One region of the Pantoea sp. PGP6 genome, then DNA from elsewhere that is predicted to be linked to it. Evidence: predicted binding sites of a transcription regulator. Region 1 holds the regulator's gene; each other region holds the start of a gene.
The links. The regulator CRP, encoded in region 1, controls carbon source genes, mostly activating them, when cyclic AMP is high. The targets are predictions, from matches to a motif close to ATGTGANNNNNNTCACAT.
Positions count from the first base shown of each region.

Region 1 (3,210 bases):
CATCCGGTTTCAGGAAGGTCGCTACAGACAACCTCTGGGCAGAAAGAATCTGGCAGCAATAGATAAGTTCAACACGCTGGGAACCGGGTCAGAAGAGGAAAGCGTCCCGCCGCCCGGATAAAAACGCCGGGAGCGTTTTTGAACAACGCAAAGCGTTGGCCCGGCTACGGGCGCGCCTCAGGGATGAGGTGCGTAATCGCGCAGGCCGAGCGGCCAGGGATTGGCTTAAACGACTTTCCGATCTGACCCGGTTCCCTGCGCAGGCACAGTATCAAAACGGATTCCCTGCCCAGGCACAGTCTTAAAGCAACCTGCATCAGATACTGGAAGTGAAGTTAGCAGGTCTGCAATGACCCTTGCGGCTACTACAGTTCGATCACTTCATAGCTGTGGGTGATGGTAACCCCTTTGCCCAGCATGATGGCGACCGAGCAATATTTTTCAGCAGAAAGATCCACCGCGCGTGAGACCGCCTTATCCTGTAGCGCTTTGCCGCTCACGATAAAGTGCAGGTTGATGTGCGTAAAGATTCGCGGCGCCTCTTCACGACGTTCTGAGGTCAGTTTTACTTCACAATCAGCCACATCGTTGCGACCTTTTTGCAGAATTGAAACCACGTCGATGGCGCTGCATCCGCCCGCCGCCATCAGCACCATCTCCATTGGGCTGGGCGCTTTATCACCCGAATTGCCATCCATTAATACCTGATGTCCGGATGACGACTCACCGAGGAATGTCAGCCCTTCTACCCATTTCACTCTTGCCTGCATGATTTTCGCTCCAGAATATGCGGTTTTGCCGTCAGAGTACGCTTTCGCCTGGTAAACAGCAATCCAGAGAAATCCGCCGTTAGCTGAAGCGAGACAACAGAAGACAGTCGGCAAAAGCTGTGCTACAAACAGTGCTGAAAATATTTTTCGTCACCCGATGGCGAAGCCGGGAAGAATGATGCGCACTGCGCCGAATGCAGCCCGAATAATTTCCTGTAAGGGAAACGCTTGAAGCTTTCATCGCCTGACAGGGAAACTGCCCCCTGTATTTTGGGCACGATTACAACAGAGGATAATAGCGAATGGTTCTCGGCAAACCGCAAACAGACCCTACACTCGAATGGTTCCTGTCCCATTGCCATATTCACAAGTATCCATCCAAAAGTACGCTGATTCACCAAGGTGAAAAAGCTGAAACGCTTTACTACATCGTGAAAGGTTCCGTTGCGGTTCTGATCAAAGATGAAGAAGGCAAAGAGATGATTCTTTCTTACCTGAATCAGGGCGATTTCATTGGCGAGCTTGGCCTGTTCGAAGAAGGTCAGGAGCGCAGCGCCTGGGTACGTGCCAAAACCGCGTGCGAAGTGGCGGAGATTTCTTACAAGAAATTCCGTCAGCTGATCCAGGTTAACCCGGATATCCTGATGCGACTGTCGTCGCAGATGGCGCGTCGCCTGCAGGTTACGTCGGAAAAAGTGGGTAATCTCGCTTTCCTCGATGTGACCGGACGCATTGCTCAGACTCTGCTTAACCTGGCGAAGCAGCCAGACGCCATGACGCATCCCGACGGCATGCAAATTAAAATTACTCGTCAGGAAATTGGCCAAATCGTTGGTTGTTCACGTGAAACCGTGGGCCGTATTTTGAAGATGCTGGAAGATCAGAACCTGATCTCTGCACACGGCAAAACCATCGTCGTTTACGGCACCCGCTAATTCCTGTCACCCACGGCGTGATGGCAACATCGCGCCGTTATTGTTTGTGTTGGGCCGATGTGGCGTCGAATTATTTACCATCCTGAAGTCAATTACGCCTTGCGGCAAACCCTGGTGCTCTGTCTGCCAGTGGCGCTGGGCTGGCTGGCTGGCGACCTGCAAAAAGGTCTGCTGTTCTCGTTAGTTCCCGCCTGTTGCAATATCGCCGGTCTGGATACCCCGCATAAACGCTTCTTCAAACGCCTGATTGTCGGCGGCAGCCTGTTTGCGCTCGGCAGCTTTCTGATTCAGTGGCTGACGCAGCACGCCATTCCGCTGCCGCTGATTCTGTTCGCCTTGCCGTTGCTGCTGGGGGTCACCGGCGAAATCAGCCCGCTGCACGGCCGTCTGCTGCCCGGCACCCTGATCGCCGCCATCTTCACGCTGAGCCTGATTGGCCGTATGCCGATCTATGTGCCGCCGCTGCTCTATATCGGCGGCACGCTATGGTATGGGCTGTTTAACTGGTTCTGGTTCTGGCTGTGGAAAGAGCAGCCGATGCGTGAAAGCCTGAGCCTGATCTACCGTGAGCTGGCCAACTATTGCGACGCCAAATATACCCTGCTGACTCAGCTGACCGATCCGGAAAAGGCCCTGCCGCCGCTGCTGGCGCGTCAGCAAAAAGTGGTCGATATGATCACCACCTGTTACCAGCAGATGCACATGCTTTCCGCCAGCCGGGATCACAGCCATAAGCGGCTGACCCGCGCCTTTCAGGTGGCGCTGGACCTGCAGGAGCACATCTCGGTCAGCCTGCATCAGCCGGAAGAGGTGCAGAAACTGGTGGAGCAGAGCCATGCCGAAGCGGTGATCCGCTGGAACGCCCAGACTATTTCGGCCCGCTTACGGGTGCTGGCGGATAACATTCTCTATCACCAGTTGCCGGATCGTTTTGGCATGGAGAAGCAGCTCAGCGCGCTGGAAAAAATCGCCCGCCAGCATCCTGACAATCCGGTGGGAAATTTCTGTCTCTACCACTTCAATCGGATTGCGCGGGTGCTGCGCACCCAAAAACCGCTCTATCAACGTGACCTGATGGCCGATCGTCAGCGCCGTCTGCCGCTTCTGCCGGCGCTGCGCAGCTATCTGTCCTGGCGTTCGTCGGCACTGCGCACTGCCGGGCGCTTTGCGGTGATGCTGATGCTGGGCAGCGCGCTGGCGCTGTTTTTTAACATCCCTAAACCGTACTGGATTCTGATGACCATTATGTTCGTCAGCCAGAACGGCTACAGCGCCACCCGCGTTCGCATCCAGCACCGGGCGCTGGGCACCTTTGCCGGCCTGGTGATTGCGGCTGCTACCTTACGCCTGGCGGTGCCGGAGTCGCTGGTGCTGCTGATCATGCTGGTGATCACCTTTATCAGCTACCGGTTTACCCGCCAGTTTTACGGCTGGTCGATGATCGGCTTTACGGTGACGGCGGTTTACTCGCTGCAGTTGCTGTCGCTGAATGGGGCGCAGTTCCT
Region 1 is NZ_JBQBMA010000001.1:426,748-429,957, reverse strand. Features, by position in the region: gene ACLIBF_RS01960 (OsmC family protein) at 366-770, opposite strand; gene crp (cAMP-activated global transcriptional regulator CRP) at 1,073-1,705, shown strand; gene ACLIBF_RS01950 (YccS/YhfK family putative transporter) at 1,763-3,210, shown strand, end outside.

Region 2 (3,210 bases), 180 kb from region 1:
GCGATTGCGGCTTGGCTTTATTGTGGTCCCGCCCGCCCTGGTCTCGCGTTTTGCGGAAGTTTGTGCGCTGTTAGCACCGGCCTCGTCGGGATTGCTTCATGATGCGGTGGCCGTTTTCCTGCGGGAAGGACACTTCATGCGGCATCTGCGGCGCATGAAGCGGGTCTACCACGAACGACTGGAGCAGATGATGGCCGCTCTGCAACCCCATTTCCCCGAGGTGCAACGTGCCGGGCTGGCGGTGATTGTCAGGTTGCCGGCCGGTACGCCGGATCAGCTGATTGCGCAGCAAGCATTGGCCTATGGCATGGCCCCGTCACCGCTGTCGATCTGGTATCAGCGCGACGAACAACGCTGTGCCGGACTGCTGCTCGGTGCGGCTCAGTTACCGCGTGATGGCTATGCGCGCAGTGCAGCACGCCTGAAAGCGCTGGTCGATGCGCAGACTGCCTGACTCAGCTCCTGAACCAGCGGCGCCAGACGAAGCGAATCACAAAAAACTCCACCGTGCCCAGCAGTAAAAACCAGATGCAGAACACCACGGTGTAGAGCTGGTTAAGATCCTGCAAATGCAGCATCTGCTGCAGATGCTGTGCCACCGACAGGCTAAAAGCTGGCGCAGGCAGCAGCAGGGCAGAGAGAAACCCCAACAGCAAAATGCCGCCAGGCACGATTAAAGATTCAAAAGGGTTATTCATAACTGGCATCCCGTAATAATAAGCCGGGCATTTTCCGGCAATCAGCGCTGGGGTTCAATCAGGGAATGCAGACGCAGTGGCCAGACAAGCCGATTATCGTTGCGGAAAACTGTCAGAAAATGCTTTACCACCATCGACTTAGCGCGAAACATAGCGAATGATAAAAGTTATAGCCTTTGCTATACTTAAATCCATGATTTTACTGTCTTTTTATCTCTGCGGTTGCGTGGTAGACTGCGCGCACTTTTTCATTACTGAACACTTTGTGTGGTGAATACAGCGTGAATTGCCGCTTTTTCGCCCCAGGTGAATAAATCATGACCTTTATTGCCACCTTAATTCTTGCACTGGGTATGTCGATGGACGCGTTTGCTGCTGCACTGGGCAAAGGTGCCACCTTGCATCGTCCGGGTTTTAAAGAAGCGCTGCGCACCGGTCTGATTTTTGGCTCAATCGAAGCCTTAACGCCGCTGATTGGCTGGGCGCTTGGCCTGGCCGCCAGTCGTTACATCATGGCGTGGGACCACTGGATCGCCTTTATCCTGCTGGCGTTTTTAGGCGGCCGCATGATGATGGAAGGTTTCCGGCAAACCGCCGTCGCAGAACCCTGTGAAGCGCCGCAGAGCCATGGCTTTATGGTACTGGCCACTACCGCTGTGGCGACCAGCCTTGATGCGCTGGCGGTCGGTGTGGGTCTGGCCTTCTTGCAGGTCAACATTATTACCACCGCGCTGACCATCGGGGCCGCCACCACCGTCATGGCCACCACCGGCGTGCTGGTGGGCCGCTTTATTGGTCCGGTACTCGGCAAATGGGCGGAAGTGCTGGGCGGTCTGGTGTTGATTGCCGTCGGCGCGACCATTCTGCTGCAACATCTCGGTCAGGCCGCTTAACGGTTTTTTGCGCAAAATAAACTCAATTTTGTGATCTGGTTCAAAATTTATTGCCGAAAAAACGCGCTGAAGTTATACTTTTCGCATATTTCTTCAACTAATTTTGCATCAGGTGTCACATGAAACGCATTTTTAACTACGTGTTCCGCGCTTACGTCGAAACCTTCAAACACGTACCGCCGGGTGCGATGTACTAAGCACGCCGCAGAAAACCCTCGATAATCGCGGTCAGGGATCGACCGATGATTATCACTTTTTCTTCTGTTCCACCGCCCGCGCTTTACCCCATTCACCGCCTCGTTTCCGCCCGCAATTTGCCGTCAACAGCGATCGCTGACGCCACAGAAAATCCTTTTTGCTGATCATTCCAGCGCTTATTACGCTGTTGAATGATCAGCAGCAGATCCGATGAGCATAACTGTGTACGCTTTTGCCGATGACTTTTGTTACCCTGCGCGCCTCTTTTCTCAGTAAAAATCTGAAAATTCGCGATTACAACGGGGCAGCAATGCAGCTTTGCAGTTTCTCTCTTCCTGACCAGGACAAAAAAAGTTTCGGTATCGTGCGCGAGCACGGCGTGGTGGATCTCGGTTTACGCTTCGGTGCAGCCTGCGCCGATTTAAAAACCTTTCTGAGCCGCTCATCGCTGGCCGATCTCCATGCTTTTCACACCATGCCAATCGACTATCCGTTTAGCGCCATCCGCTTTCTGCCGGTGATTGAGAATCCTGGCAAGGTGTTTTGCGTCGGGATGAACTACGCCGATAAACGAAAAGAGTTTGCCGAGACGCTCGATGCGCCGACCCTGTTTGTGCGTTTCGCCGACTCGCTCACCGGCCATGACCAGCCGCTGCAAAAGCCCGCTACCACTCAGGAGTTCGACTTTGAAGGCGAACTGGCGGTGATTATCGGCAAAGCGGCCCATCAGGTCAGCGCTGCCAACGCGCTGGAGGCGGTGGCGGGTTACAGCTGCTTTATGGATGCGACCGTGCGCGACATGCAGTTTACCTGGTTTACCGCCGGCAAAAACTGGCCGCAGACCGGCGGATTCGGACCCTGGATGACCACTGCGGATGTCATCCCCGATCCGCAGCAGCTGGCGATCAAAACCTGGTTAAACGGGCGGGAAGTGCAGAACGATACCACCGGCAGCATGGTGCATCCGGTAGCAAAAATTATTGAATACATCTCGGCCTTCAGCCCGCTGTCGCCCGGCGATGTGATCATCACCGGTTCACCGGGTGGCGTCGGTAAAAAACGCACACCGCCGCTGTTTATGTTCTCCGGCGATGTGGTTGAAGTAGAAATTGAGCAGATTGGGCGTCTGCGCAATGTGATTGCGTAACCCCCCTCGCTGCGAAGCGCAATGTGTCACACCGTTAATCTGATTACCCGCCTGCTGCGAAATCCCGTCCTACACTGAGTTATCCCCCCGAAACAGGAGCAGCGGATGATCCAGAAGCATCGACGAAAACAGGCGGCCATCGTGGCAGGCGTTGGGTTAGGTGTGGCGGCCACACTGTGGGGCATGAAACGCTGGCAGCAGCTGAAGCAGACGCCGCCGGTGTCGCCGCGCAGTCACCACGCCGGGCTGGCCGGTTATTATCAGCAGATTGGCG
Region 2 is NZ_JBQBMA010000001.1:244,757-247,966, forward strand. Features, by position in the region: gene pdxR (MocR-like pyridoxine biosynthesis transcription factor PdxR) at 1-454, shown strand, start outside; gene ACLIBF_RS01130 (DUF1158 domain-containing protein) at 456-698, opposite strand; gene mntP (manganese efflux pump MntP) at 1,016-1,591, shown strand; gene azuC (stress response protein AzuC) at 1,711-1,788, shown strand; gene ACLIBF_RS01145 (fumarylacetoacetate hydrolase family protein) at 2,100-2,936, shown strand; gene ACLIBF_RS01150 (alpha/beta fold hydrolase) at 3,042-3,210, shown strand, end outside.
Region 2: the regulator CRP is predicted to act here: its motif matches at 1,620-1,637, upstream of azuC (stress response protein AzuC).

Region 3 (3,210 bases), 920 kb from region 1:
AGCAAAGCGATCCATACGCCTTTATTCGCAACGCCTACTTCCAGCGTCACGATTTCCTGGCGCGCAGTGGCAAGCTCAAACCGGAAGAGAACCCGAACGCAGCCGCGATTCAGGACGATCTGCAGGATATTGACGCGCAGTAAGGTGCGGTTTTTATAGCAGCAAAAAGGGCGACTCCGGTGAGTCGCCCTTTTTATTGGCCTCTGCGCATCAGAACTTATAGTTAAAGTTCGCGCCATACAGCCAGGCCTTACCTTCGGAATTAAAGGTATACGGGCCTTCTTTGACCGTCACGTTCTGGCCGTGCATATAAGAGATGCCCACATCGACCGAAGCATTGTCGTCAAACGCGTAGGAGGTCCCGGCGCTTAACCACAGGCGATCCTGATCCGGGATGGAGATCGAACGCTTATCTGCCGGAACCGGGCTGTCATCAAAGGCGATACCGGTACGGAAGGTCCAGTTCTTGTCGTAGAAGTAAGTGGTCCCGAGCGCGATACGCCAGGCATCACGGTAACTTTCATCTTTATAGAACAGGGTCTGACCGTTGGAACCGGTCGCTTTCAGCTCCTGGAACTGGCTCCAGCTGGTATAAGCCATGCTGTAGTGAACCGCCCACTGCGGTGCCACTTTATGCCAGCCCGACACTTCCCACATTTCCGGCAGGTTGAGGGTCAGCGCGCCTGGAATGGTCGAGCCGTTGGTGCCAAAAGGGATGCCGGACTGCTGTGGATTATTAACCGCGTTCAGCGCAGAAGGGAGATTACTTTTGTAATCGCCATCAAAATCAACTTTGACTTCTGAGCGGTAGGTAAAGCCGAAACGGTTATTTTCATCTACTTCATACAGGATACCGGCGTTCCAGCCGTAGCCCCACTCATCACCTTTCAGATGGGCGACCTGGGTATCCGCCGGGATGCGTAACGCTGCGCCTGATTCACCGGCATAACGTTCTATTTTCGCTTTGGCGTAGACCGCATCAAATCCCACCCCGACGCTGAAATGTTCATTCAGTCGGTAAGCGGTGCTGAGGTTAAAATTGCCGGTCATCAGGTCGGTTTTACCGCCGTAGCCGCCAGCGGTGTAACCATTATTAAACTCTGTTGCTAAGCCATAATTGGAGGTAGCAGACGCGCCAATCCACCATTGATCATTAATTGGCTGGACGTAATGAATATTCGGCACCCATTGGCTCGGGGCAATATTATTTGCATCCAGACTGCGGCCACTCTGGCTGCGTCCGCTGATATTTACATCCGGATCGATATACACCGCCCCGATGGAAAACGCCGGACGATCCATTAACGCCATGGTTGCCGGGTTACGGCTGGCGGACGCGGCGGTATCGCCCATTGCGCCTTCGCCTGAATATGCGCGACCTAAACCAATCGAAGAAAACTCATTTAACTGAAACCCAGCTGCGTAAACATGTGAAGAGACAAGCGCCACTGCAGCCGCCACGGCTGACTTTGCAAACAGGTTTTTATGGTTCATGACCACAACCTCATGTGAATTATTATTTAACGTTATTACGTCGCGTAACAAGGGACGGCGGATTGTAGGGACTGATGTAAATCGCACATATCAGACCAGTGCGGAGAGTATAGGTCCGACCTGTGTGCATGTTGCAATATTGTTTTTAAAATATTTCAGGATTGATCGCTTAAAATTCGATCTGCGTAACAAAACTGACCCGACGCAGCACAGCATAACCAGTCCAGTTTGTTCTGGATCAAATTTTATTGTGATATTCGTCACTTAGCTACAGGTTGATGGCGCATCTTTAACCGAAGAGGTAAAATCTGGCGCATAAAATTGCTTATCCCACCAGACTATCGTCAGGAGAAAATGATGACTGATGCCATTAAAAAATGCAGTGCGACCGAAACGGCAGCCTGCTGTTGCGTCGATGTCGGCACGGTAATGGATAATACCGATTGCACTGCCAGCTGGTCGGAGTGGTTTGCACAGCGCGCTGATGCTGAAGCAAAACTGGCCAGCCTGACCGAACGTGCGCGTGAAGTTGAGTCTGACCCTTGCCTGATTGAGGCACGCTTCAGCGATGTGGACCAGGGAGTACAGCTCGATATCGATTTCACCTTCTGCTGCCAGGCAGAAACCCTGATTTTCCAGCTCGGTTTACGCTAACCCGCCAGACGCCGCTTCCAGAGCGGCGTTTTTCATTTTCGTGTTTCCCTTCGCAATTTTTCCCTTTCGATATTGGCGACTCACCCGCTTGTGGTTAACACTGGGATCAGGTCAGACCTCTTTGGGCAATGATGCCCCAGTCCCGATTCACAGGTGAGAACAATGAGCAAAGCGCAGCCGCTGCTGACGCGCGATGGCGAACGCATCGCGATTACCCACGGGTTACGTACCCCTTTTTTGCGCCAGGCGACCGGCTTCCATGGCATTCCGGCGGTAGAACTGGGACGGATGGTGGTCAGCGAATTAATGGCACGCAGCGAACTGCCGGTCGACGTGATTGAGCAGCTGGTGTTTGGTCAGGTAGTGCAGATGCCCGAAGCGCCGAATATTGCGCGCGAAATCGTACTCAGCAGCGGACTCAGCGTCCATACCGACGCGTACAGCGTCAGCCGCGCCTGCGCCACCAGTTTTCAGGCGGTGGCTAACGTCTGTGAAAGTTTACTGGCCGGGACCATCTCTGCCGGCATCGCCGGTGGCGCTGATTCGTCATCGGTGCTGCCGATTGGCGTCAGCAAAACCCTGGCGCGAGCCCTGGTTGATCTCAATAAAGCGCGCAACCTGTCGCAAAAATTACAGATTCTGCGTCGTCTGCGCCCGCGTGATCTGCTACCGGTGCCGCCTGCGGTGGCCGAGTATTCAACCGGACTGCGAATGGGCGACACCGCCGAGCAGATGGCCAAAAGCCACGGTATCAGTCGTCAGGCACAGGATGCGCTGGCGCTGCGTTCTCACCAGCATGCCGCCAAAGCATGGCAATCGGGCGTGCTGCAACAGGAAGTGATGGCGGCGCTGGTGCCGCCCTGGAAAAAGCCAATCGATCAGGACAATAACGTGCGGATGGATGCCAAAGCTGAAGATTATGCCCGGCTGCGTCCGGCGTTTGATCGCCAGCACGGCAGCGTGACTGCCGCCAACAGTACGCCTCTGACGGACGGTGCGGCAGCAGTCATCCTGATGCGTGAAGGGCGCGCCCGTGAGTTGGGACTGCAACCGCTTGGCTAT
Region 3 is NZ_JBQBMA010000001.1:1,342,003-1,345,212, forward strand. Features, by position in the region: gene mlaA (phospholipid-binding lipoprotein MlaA) at 1-143, shown strand, start outside; gene fadL (long-chain fatty acid transporter FadL) at 211-1,494, opposite strand; gene ACLIBF_RS06500 (YfcZ/YiiS family protein) at 1,852-2,148, shown strand; gene fadI (acetyl-CoA C-acyltransferase FadI) at 2,311-3,210, shown strand, end outside.
Region 3: the regulator CRP is predicted to act here: its motif matches at 1,743-1,760, upstream of ACLIBF_RS06500 (YfcZ/YiiS family protein).

Region 4 (3,210 bases), 3.8 Mb from region 1:
ACAGGCGATTGTCCGCGATCCGCAGGGCTTCTATATTGCCGCCACCGAAAGCCGTAAAGATGGTCAGGCCGTGGTGTTTTAAGGCCGTCTGAGCGCGGCTGCCAAGCGTTATGCTGCCCGTGGTCTGCGGTTGCGGATGACCGGCGGACAGCAGCCGGGATGACCGGCACAGCGTCATCGACCGTGTTGCGCATCCTGCCCGGCAGCAGACAACCGCGATCGGCTGCATATCACTGATGGTTTCGCATTGTGCCGCGACGCGGGTTTGTTCTATTCTTTAGGCCATTCTTACCTGGACATCAGCCAGTTTCACCGACAGGAGTTGAACGTATGGCTTTAGGACTCACACGCCACTGGGCGCGCAGCGCGTTTTTAGTCGCTGGCGCGCTGATCGTGCTGCAACTCACCGCATGCGGTGATAAAGAAGGCGAGCAGCGCAAAGCGTTTATCGATTTTCTGCAGAATACCGTAATGCGCAGTGGCGAGCACCTGCCGAGCCTGAGCGAAAACCAAAAACAGAGCTTTGGCAATTTTGCTGGTGATTACGCCATCCTGTATGGCTTCTCGCAGCAGGCGAATAAGGCGGTCGATCAGGGTATGCGTCCGGTGGTCGATGAGCTTTCTGCCATTCGCGTGCCGCAGGATTACCTTAATCGTCGCGACTCGCTGCGCCAGGCAAACAGCGCGCTGGTGATTGTCACTCAACAGATCGAAAGCGCCAAAATGCAGGCGGACAGCAGCAAAGCGGCCCTGAAGCAGTCTGATGATCTGAAAAAAGTCTACGATACCGCCTACAACAAAGTGGTCACCGTGCCGGCAAATCAGCTTATCCCACTGTTGCCACAGCTGCAGGCCCTGAGCCAGGCCGCGGTACAGACCGGTGATTTCCTGCAAACCCAGGGCACCCGCGTCAGTTTTAACGATGGCGGCGTGCAGTTCCCGACCCAGGAGCAGGCTTCGCAATATAACGCGCTGATGAGCACCTTATCAGCCAATGCCCAGGCGCTGACCCAGGCACAAAGTGCCGTTCAGGGTGGTTTACAGTAACCTCATTTAGCGGCAGGCGTCGATCGCCTGCCCTTTTCCCATTCCGTTTTGTCTCCCCTCTCCCCCTGCTTTCTGCTGGCCTGACTAAAGTGTGATCGGGCGCATTTTTGACCAAAAATAGTTTGTGATCGAAGTCACAGAGTCATAACAAACTGCCGCCTGTAAAATGTGACAATGGTCACAGATAAGCCGGTTTTGCGGTTAAAATTCCGCCACCTTAAGACTCTTCTGAGTTATTTTTGTGATCATAATCACTAAAAACACCCCCGCTACCACCCGCATTACGTGATCTGAATCACACTTATTTCGGCCGCTACGCAGCGTCATATTCGCGTGGTAGAGTCCGGCTGCATACAGTAATACCACCGGCTGATTGCCGGGGTGGCTAAACAAAAACAAGCGCGCTCTCCTATTGCAGCGCGTCTCAATAAGGGGTGGGTTTATGTCCTCATCAGTGAAGGTCAAAGTACAGAGCTTTGGTCGCTTTCTGAGTAATATGGTGATGCCAAATATCGGGGCGTTTATCGCCTGGGGTATCATCACTGCACTGTTTATTCCAACTGGCTGGATCCCTAACGAAACGTTAGCCAAACTGGTTGGCCCGATGATCACCTATCTGCTGCCGCTGTTGATCGGCTTTACCGGTGGACGTCTGGTCGGCGGCGATCGCGGTGGCGTGGTCGGTGCAATCACCACCATGGGGGTGATTGTTGGTGCCGATATGCCGATGTTCCTCGGCTCAATGATTGCTGGTCCGTTGGGCGGCTGGGCGATCAAGTCGTTTGACCGGGTCGTCGACGGCAAAATCAAAAGCGGCTTCGAGATGCTGGTTAACAACTTCTCTGCCGGCATTATCGGTATGCTGCTGGCGCTGCTGGCGTTCCTGGCTATCGGTCCGCTGGTTGAAGGGTTGTCGCACATCCTCGCGGCGGGCGTGAACCTGATGGTGCAGAACAACCTGCTGCCATTAACCTCCATCTTCGTCGAACCGGCGAAAATCCTGTTTCTGAACAACGCCATTAACCACGGCATCTTCTCGCCGCTCGGTATCCAGCAGGCGAGCGAAGCGGGCAAGTCGATTTTCTTCCTGATTGAAGCCAACCCAGGTCCCGGTATGGGCGTGTTGATGGCGTACATGTTCTTTGGTCGTGGCAGTGCCAAACAGTCTGCGGGCGGTGCGGCTATTATCCACTTCCTCGGCGGCATCCATGAAATCTACTTCCCGTATGTGCTGATGGCGCCGCGTCTGCTGCTGGCGGTGATCCTCGGCGGGATGACCGGCGTCTTCACCCTGACGCTGCTGAATGGCGGCCTGGTCTCCCCTGCTTCGCCAGGTTCTATCCTCGCCGTGCTGGCGATGACGCCAAAAGGCGCTTACTTCGCTAATATCGCGGCGATCATCGCGGCGTTCGCGGTCTCCTTCGTGGTCTCTGCCATCCTGCTGAAAACCAGCAAAGTGAAAGAAGATGACGATATCGAAGCCGCAACAAAACGCATGCAGGATATGAAGGCGCAGTCTAAAGGCCAGACCACGGCGGGCGCACCGGTTGCCAGCGATGCAATGAGCGTTGAGCTGCATCACGTGCGTAAAATCATTGTGGCCTGTGATGCCGGTATGGGTTCCAGCGCCATGGGCGCAGGCGTGCTGCGTAAGAAAGTGCAGGATGCCGGCTTAAGCAACGTGTCGGTAACCAACACGGCGATTAACGCTCTGCCGGGTGATGTCGATCTGGTGATTACCCACCGTGACCTGACCGAACGCGCGATTCGCCAGGCGCCCCATGCTCAGCATATCTCGCTGAACAACTTCCTCGATAGCGCGCTCTACAGCACCCTGACCGACCGTCTGGTGGCGGCTAACCGCAGCGAAGTCCACCGTGAAACGGTGCAGACTGCGCTGTCAGACAGCTACGACGAAGGCAACGCGCACCTGTTCAGACTGGGTGCGGACAACGTGTTCCTCGGCCTGAGCGCCAGCAACAAAGAGCAGGCGATTCGTTTTGCCGGTGAACAGCTGGTGAAAGGCGGCTACGTTGAGCCAGAGTATATTGACGCGATGCTGGCACGTGAAAAACTGACGCCAACCTACCTCGGTGAGTCGATTGCCGTGCCGCACGGAACGGTTGAAGCCAAAGACCGGGTGCTGAAAACCGGCGTGGTGTT
Region 4 is NZ_JBQBMA010000001.1:4,200,353-4,203,562, forward strand. Features, by position in the region: gene ACLIBF_RS20245 (gamma-glutamyltransferase family protein) at 1-82, shown strand, start outside; gene ACLIBF_RS20250 (DUF3053 domain-containing protein) at 331-1,047, shown strand; gene ACLIBF_RS20255 (PTS mannitol transporter subunit IICBA) at 1,490-3,210, shown strand, end outside.
Region 4: the regulator CRP is predicted to act here: its motif matches at 1,214-1,231, upstream of ACLIBF_RS20255 (PTS mannitol transporter subunit IICBA).